DNA from 2 places in the Enterococcus sp. ZQ21 genome. Region 2 is predicted to be linked to the other one. Evidence: riboswitches for the same ligand, from Rfam matches in the RefSeq annotation. Region 2 holds a riboswitch; the other holds the start of a gene.

Region 1 (4,221 bases), 840 kb from region 2:
AAAATTAATTGAAAATGAGAGTATTTTTAATGAAAACGTGATTTTGTAATGGAATTTTAAAATAAAAGAAACAAGCTTTTTTTATGCAAATGTTGTAAAATAAAAGAGATTAAGAGGAAATAAGAGGAGGAACATGATGACTGAGTCAGTTTATGTACATATTGATACCACAAGTAATGCTGTTTTAACAAAAGGACTGACTGCTACTGATTTTGCAAACAGTATCGTGCATTTTCCTCAAAACTTGCTCTTGCTTGATCCATCTGCTTCTGCTGGAGAATACGAATCTCATACAGGGCTGAAAGTAATCCGTGGTACAGAAAATATCCAGCGTTTCTTTTCCTCTTCTCGAAACAGGCGTGGATTCGATGAATTGAAGTGGATCGACTTTACTGATTTAACGATGCTGAAAGAATTGACACCTTTAGAAATTTCAGAATTGTTATATTTTGGCCATATGAAAACACACCTCCACTCACCATTTTTTTATAAGCTACAAAATAATTTCGTGTACTTCGATCTGAACGATCAATTGAACCGAATTTATTATCGCTATTTAGATGAATTTTACAGGATTTTTGCTAGTAAATTAAGTTCTATCCTGTCAGATAAGATCAATGTAAAAAAATCCTTTTTTAAAAAGGAAACACCTGTTGAAAAAATCAGTGTGGAATTATTGAAAGAAATGCGTAATTTAATGCAGGAAGGGATCATTTTTTCTTTTGATCAAGTTGGTTTGATCGATGACGAATACCGTATTCCTATTTATGTGATTGAGGACTATATTTGGAAATTGAAAGGTACTCGGTATCGGGAAGAAGAAGTCGTCGCTACTTTAATCTACTCTGTCAACGATCGGCGCTGGCAATTGGTAGAAGATGCCGGTCTTTCTTATCTGCCATTGAAGTGAATCTATTTCTTACCGAAAAACAAAAAGGAAACAAGAAACTAGGACATGATTTTGTCTCAAGCTTTTTGTTTCCTTTTTTATTTAAAGATTCTGTCGTTTATCTGGCACAAAAAGCGATGGAATCGTTTGTTAGATCCCTAATAAAACGATCATCGTCACAATCGCTGTGCTCAACCCACTAGCACCATTCATTACGAAAGAAAAGAGCCAAGGATTCATCCCCCATAGTGCATAGGCTCCCCAGAAAACAACTCCCGCAATAAAATGCCAAAAATATCTGGAAAGTGCGCCAATCAATGCACCAAACACTATGTTTTTTCTGATTTGTTTCGTATTTCCATCTGCATAGCTTTTTTGGACATTTGAAGCCATGAGCCCTGCTGCACCTGCAAAAGTATAAGCAATCGGATACTCAATCAACACTTGAACGACACTTAAATAATAAACTTGTCCCAACGGAAAGTGTAAGATCCCCCAAATGAAACCTGCCAGCATCCCTGCCTTTGTCCCTCTTCTTAACGCAAAAAGCGTCAACGGAATCTGCCCTAATGAAATAGAAAAGCTGCTGCCGATCTGGATTGGTATCAATGACAGCACCATCGCTAACGCTGCAACAATCGTTCCTTCTACCCAAACTCTATTTTTTCCCATAAAAAAACTTCCTCCTTTGAATAAAAAAGTCACAAAGGAGGGAGCAGCTTTCGAAAAATTTCAAACAGCTGTTTTTTCACAATTCCTACGCTCGCATAACCGAAACAGGTACGAAGGGTTTAGAAATAGATTCAATCTCAGCCCAATTGGACTCCCCTTTGTGAGTTTATTTATTATTTATTTTTTGTTTCAAATAATGGACTAACTGGTTTGTTTTCATGGATACGTTTGATTGCATCTCCCATTAGTCCGCCAACACTTACTTCATCGATTTTATCGATTTTACGATCTTCTGGAAGATAGATCGAGTCTGTGACAACTAGTCGCTCGATAGCTGAATCTTCTATTCTTTGTAAAGCAGGACCAGATAATACTGGATGGGTACATGAAGCATACACACTTGTTGCACCAGCTTCTTTCAAAGCATTGGCAGCCAATGTGATCGTACCTGCTGTATCGATCATATCGTCGATCAGTACACAAGTTTTGCCTTTGACTTGTCCAATGATGTTCATTACTTCTGCAACATTTGCTTTTGGACGGCGTTTGTCGATGATCGCAATCGGAGATTTCAAGAATTCCGCTAATTTACGTGCTCGTGTAACGCCACCGTGGTCTGGTGAAACAACGACAACATCGTCGCCTTTGATTCCTTTTTCCAAGAAATAATTAGCAATAAGTGGCGCACCCATCAAATGATCGACGGGAATATCAAAGAAACCTTGGATTTGGACTGCATGAAGGTCCAAAGTCAGCATTCGTGTTGCACCGGCTTTTTGAATCATGTTTGCTACTAATTTCGCTGTGATTGGTTCCCGTGCACGTGCTTTACGATCTTGACGCGCATAACCATAATAAGGCATGACTACGTTGATTGTTTTTGCACTTGCTCGTTTCAGTGCATCAATCATGATCAGCAACTCCATCAAGTTATCATTGACTGGGCTGCTCGTTGATTGGATCACATAGACATGCGATCCACGAATACTTTCTTCAATGTTTACTTGAATTTCTCCATCACTAAATTGAGTAACAGATGATTTTCCTAACTCGACACCGACTGCTGCTGCAATTTTCTCTGCTAATGGGCGATTGGAATTTAACGCAAAAATTTTTAATCTTGGGTCAAAGTAATGTTTTGACATGGGGACCTCCACTTTCTTTTTCACAACTCTAGAATTCTACCTAATAAATAGTAGTCATATTTTTTAAATAAATCAAGTGATTTTGCAAAAGTCTTAGTTTAGATAAGGGAGTTTTTTGGCATATCCTTCTTTATTGACTTGTCTTGCTCTCGCAATTGCCAGCGCATATTCTGGAATATTGTCTGTAATTGTTGACCCGGCAGCAATCGAACTGTTTTTAGCTACCTCGACAGGTCCGATGATATTCGTGCTAGAACCAATAAAGCTGTGGTCGCCGACAGTCGTATGATGCTTGTTCTTTCCATCATAGTTGACGAAGACAACACCACATCCGACATTGATCTCTTCTCCCAACGTAGCATCACCAACATAAGTCAAGTGACCGACTTTCGTTCCTTTGCCGATTTGAGCATTTTTCACTTCCACAAAGTTTCCGATATGGACGTTTTCGCCAATTTCAGCTTTTGGTCGTAAATGTGCATAAGGTCCCACATCTGCATGTTTCTTGACATGGCTGCTTTCAATGACTGAGTTTTCAATGACGACGTGATCCTCAATCATACTGTCTACGATTTTTGAATGTGCCCCGATGACACAATCAGAACCGATGACTGTATTGCCTTGGATTTGTACACCTGCTTCGATCAATGTGTCTGGACCAATCTCTACGCCTGCATCGATGTATGTCGTTGCTGAATCGACAAAGCTTACGCCATTGACCATATGCATCTGGTTGATCCGCTTTCTCATGATCTCATTTGCTTTAGCTAACGCGATCCGATCATTGACTCCCATTGATTCTTCGAAATCATCTGTTTGATAAGCAGCAACTGTATTGCCTTCTTCTTTTAAGATTTCGATGATATCTGTCAGATAGTATTCACCTTGAGCATTGTTTGTTCCGACTTTGCTTAACGCATCGAATAAAGCTTCGTTGTCAAAACAGTATGTTCCTGTATTGATTTCTTGTACAAGTGCTTCTTCTGGTGTTGCGTCTTTTTGTTCCACGATTTTTTCTACGATCCCAATATGGTCACGAATGATCCGACCATATCCTGTTGGGTTTTCTGCTTGTGCCGTCAAGATCGTCGCACTTGCATTTTTTCCTTGGTGATATTCAAAAAGATTGTTCAGCGTTTCAGTAGTCAATAATGGTGTATCGCCACTGATAACTAACGTCGTTCCTTTTTTTCCTTCCAAGAAAGAAGCGGCTTGCAAAACAGCATGTCCTGTTCCCAATTGCTCCGCCTGTAACGCATATTTACTGCGTTCTCCTAGTTGTGCTTTGACTTGTTCTGCTCCGTGTCCAACGATGGTAATCACTTCATCTGGTTTCGTTTCACTGACCCGATTGATGATATGTTCTACCATAGGTTTACCAGAGACGGGATGTAAAACTTTATATAATTTTGACTTCATGCGGGTACCTTTCCCTGCCGCCAAAATAATTGCATAACGTGCGTCCAACTGCGTCACTCCTAAATATAGTTTGCTGATTTCAGTTTATCCCAGTAT
Region 2 (4,221 bases):
GAGGGAGATCAGTGACTAAATTAATCGAATTCAAACATGTGCAAAAAAAGTACGATGGAAAATATGTCATTGATGACCTAACTCTTGCAATCAAAGAAGGAGAAATCTTTGTTTTGGTTGGGCCTTCCGGTAGTGGAAAAACAACTACTTTGAAAATGATCAATGGATTATCTAAACCATCAGCAGGAGACATCTACTTCAAAGGAAAATCGTTAAATGAATATAATCTGCAGAAAATGCGGTGGAATATGGGGTATGTGCTGCAGCAAATCGCTTTGTTCCCGACCATGACAGTCAAGCAAAACATTGAAGTCATCCCTGAAATGTTAGGTTGGGAAAAGCAGAAAAGAGCAGACCGTGTAGATGAACTTCTTCAAAAAGTTGGCTTATCTCCTGATATTTATCGAGATCGTATGCCTAGAGAGTTGTCTGGAGGAGAACAGCAACGAATCGGGATCATCCGAGCTATTGCTGCAAGCCCAGATGTGATTTTGATGGACGAGCCATTTAGCGCATTAGATCCTATTTCAAGAAATTCATTACAAGAATTAGTTTTATCTTTACATGAAGAACTGGGAACGACCATCGTTTTCGTTACGCATAACATGGAAGAAGCAATCAAGCTAGGAGATCGTATTGCGTTTATGAAAGATGGAGAAATTATCCAATGCGACACACCAGAACAGTTATTGATGAATCCTAAAAATGAATATGTACGGCATTTCTTTGATGAACCGAAACAGACGAAAGAATGGCGAGTCGAAGATTTAGTCGTCAATGGATATTTTTTAAAAGAAGTACCAAAAAACAGTCATCAACAAGTTTGCCTTGATACGCCTCTGAAAGAAGTGTATACACTTCTTTCAGTGTACCCAAACATTGTGATAGTAGAAAAAGGAAAAAATATTGGTTCACTGACAAGTAAAGAAGTCTTTACTTTTTTAAGTCGAGAGGAGGAAGAAAATGAAAACATATGAGGCAATCGTCATCGGTTCAGGTGTGAGCGGCTTAAGTGCTGCTTATGGATTGAAAGAAGCAGGTAAAACAGTACTAGTGGTCGAAGAAGATCTATGGGGCGGGACTTGTCCTAACCGTGGATGTGATCCTAAAAAAGTCTTGTTAAGTGCTGTAGAAGCCCGTAATCGGATAAAACAATTGAATGGAAAAGGATTTAACGAGATCCCAACCGCTAATTGGGAAGAACTCCAAAAATTCAAACGCACATTCACAGATCCAGTTCCAGAAAATCGGAAAAAACAATTGGCGGAAGCTGGAATCGATCATCTTTCAGGGACCGCTCGTTTCTTAGACGACTCATCTATTGAAGTCAATGAAGAAGTTTTTCATGGAGATTACTTTGTTCTGGCAACAGGCCAAAGACCCACGATCTTACCAGTGGAAGGAAAGGAATACTTGAAGACTAGTGCAGATTTTTTATCATTGCCTGTACTGCCTAAAGAAATTATTTTTATCGGCGGCGGATATATTGCTTTTGAACTGGCTACGATTGCCAATGCTGCAGGGAGCAAAGTAACCATTGTCCATCATAATCAACGACCATTAAAAGAATTTGAGGCGTCTTTGGTAGAGGAAGCCGTCCATCAAATGGAAGCATCTGGCATTCAGTTTGCTTTTGATGTTGAAACCCAAAAGATCATCTCGGAAGGAACTCGATATCGTTTAGTCGGAAAAGAGACGGAATTAGTAGCAGATATGATTTTTTGTGCGACTGGGAGACAGCCGAATACAGAATCTTTAGCACTTGAACAAGCGAATGTCGTCTTTGATAAACACGGGATTGAGGTCAATCATTATCTGCAAACGAGCAATCCAAAAATTTTTGCGTGTGGAGATATTGTTTCAAGGAAAACACCCAAATTGACACCAGTCGCCACTTTTGAAGGAAATTATGTAGCTAAGCGGATAACGGATGCAACAAGCGAACCTATCAAATATCCGATTATACCCACGATCGTCTACGCCAGTCCTAAACTTGCTGAAGTAGGAGTTACAAAAAGTCACGCCTCTTCGTCAGATCAAGTGGTGGAGATGGATCTTACCAGTTGGTTCACCTATCATCGCGTCAATGAACCAGTTGCTAAGGCTGAATTGACCTTTGACCAGCAAAATTATTTGATTGGTGCTGCAGTGATTAGCGAGCAAGCAGATGAATTGATCGATGATTTGACACTAGTCATCAATCAAAAATTGACTAAAAAAGAGTTGGATGGCTATATCATGGGGTATCCGACATTGGCAAGTGATCTCTCCTATTTATTGAAATAATCAGCATGATAACTAAAGCGCTTGTTGCTTTTTCCTTCTTGTGCTACACTTTAAAAAATGAATACCTGTTTCTGGGGATGTCGTAGACGACATGAGAGTAAGTTGTGAACTTAGACCCATTGAACCTGTCAGTTAATACTGGTGAAGGGAGAAACATAGCAGACGCTTGAAGCGGGTTACTATGTCGTGCCCATTTCAAGCGTTTTTTGTTATCCATATTAGAAGAAAGGAGGCGTCAAAATGAAGAAAAATCTTTATCCAGCAGTCAGTATGGCATTCATTTTAATTATTTGGCAGATCGTTGTCTTAGTTTGGAAAATACCCGCTTTTATTTTACCCGGACCTGCTGCTGTATTTTCTGCGTTAACAGCAGATGCACACGTATTACTTTCCCATTCTGTCACAACATTAAATGAAGCAGTGATTGGTTTGGCAATAGCTAGCGTTCTTTCTTTTATTACTGCTTTGGCAATGGATTATTGGAAGTTCTTAGAAATGTCTTTTTATCCATTACTAGTGATTTCTCAAATGTTGCCAATCATGGTGTTAGGGCCATTACTGACCCTATGGTTTGGTTTCGGTATGCTTCCAAAAGTGATCCTTGTTGTCTTGATAAGCTATTTTCCGATCGTAGTTTCTTTTTCGGATACATTGAGGAAAGTATCGAAGGAGCAAATCATCTTTTTGAAAACGATGGGAGCAGATACAGGGAAGATTTATCGAATATATAAAATACCAGCGGGTTTAGCCGGATTCTTTTCCGGTTTAAAAGTGGCCGCTACTTATTGTGTCAGCGGAGCAGTCGTTGGAGAATGGCTAAGCGCTCAAGCAGGCTTAGGGTATTATATGATACGCGTAAAAAACAGCTACCAGATCGATAAAGTTTTTGCTGCGATCATTTGTGTCATTCTATTGAGTTTATTGCTGAATGGCGCTTGTTCATTATTGAAAAAAGGGTATTATCGTATGCTTTATATTTTTTAAGAGAAGGGGATCAAATGAAAAAATTATGGCTTTTATTACCGCTACTGTTGCTTTTATCCGCTTGTGGCACTGCAAAGGAAACAAGTAGCAAACAAGAAACGAAGGATTTGAAAAAAGTGACACTTGTTTTGGATTATGTACCGAATACTAATCATACTGGCATCTACCTAGCAAAAGAAAAAGGCTATTATAAAGAGGCTGGTTTAGATGTCCAAATCATCGAACCAGGAGATAATTCGACAAGTATTGGTCTAGTAGGTGCGGACAAAGCACAATTTGGTGTAAGTTATCAAGAAGATGTCACTTATGCTCACGCAGATGGACAGAATATACCAGTCAAAGCAATTGCTACAGTGATCAAACATAATACTTCTGGATTCGCCACCCTATCAGACAGTAACATCCATTCACCAAAAGATTTTGAAGGAAAAACATATGCAGGTTGGCAAAGTCCAAGTGAAGAAGCTGTCTTAAAAGCTGTGATGGAAAAAGACGGCGGTGACTTTTCAAAACTGACAATGGTAGGAAGCAATGGAGAAGGGCCAGAAAGCTTAGGAAAATCCTCAGATATCCAATGGTACTTTGAAGGTTGGGATATGATCAAAGCAAAAGAAGCCGGTATTGAACTAAACTATATCCCATTGAAAGAATTAGATGAACGGTTAGATTACTATACTCCGGTAATTATTACGAATGATCAACTGATCAAAAATGATCCAGGATTGGTACAGTCTTTTATGGATGCCACGAAAAAAGGCTATCAGGAAGCTATTAAGGATCCAAATGACAGTGCTAAACTGTTGCAAAAATATGCAAAAGGAAATGATCGGACGTTTTTAGAAGAATCACAAGCATTCTTATCAAAAAATTATACGGATGATCCTGAGAATTGGGGATTGATGGAAGAAAAAGTTTGGCGCAATTATACAGCTTTTATGCAGGAAAACGGAT

The links. A riboswitch is a leader RNA that binds a small molecule or an ion and turns the genes downstream of it on or off. The one in region 2 is predicted to bind thiamine pyrophosphate.
Region 1: it holds a riboswitch for thiamine pyrophosphate, as region 2 does, so the genes downstream of both, thiT (energy-coupled thiamine transporter ThiT) here and QK255_RS07810 (ABC transporter permease) in region 2, are expected to answer to the same signal.

The regions. Positions count from the first base shown of each region.
Region 1 is NZ_CP125658.1:2,451,590-2,455,810, forward strand. It holds gene QK255_RS11880 (hypothetical protein) at 137-910, shown strand; gene thiT (energy-coupled thiamine transporter ThiT) at 1,040-1,561, opposite strand; TPP riboswitch at 1,627-1,729, opposite strand; gene QK255_RS11890 (ribose-phosphate diphosphokinase) at 1,735-2,706, opposite strand; gene glmU (bifunctional UDP-N-acetylglucosamine diphosphorylase/glucosamine-1-phosphate N-acetyltransferase GlmU) at 2,800-4,173, opposite strand.
Region 2 is NZ_CP125658.1:1,615,768-1,619,988, reverse strand. It holds gene QK255_RS07825 (ABC transporter permease/substrate-binding protein) at 1-15, shown strand, start outside; gene QK255_RS07820 (ABC transporter ATP-binding protein) at 12-977, shown strand; gene QK255_RS07815 (dihydrolipoyl dehydrogenase family protein) at 964-2,286, shown strand; TPP riboswitch at 2,349-2,453, shown strand; gene QK255_RS07810 (ABC transporter permease) at 2,527-3,270, shown strand; gene QK255_RS07805 (ABC transporter substrate-binding protein) at 3,285-4,221, shown strand, end outside.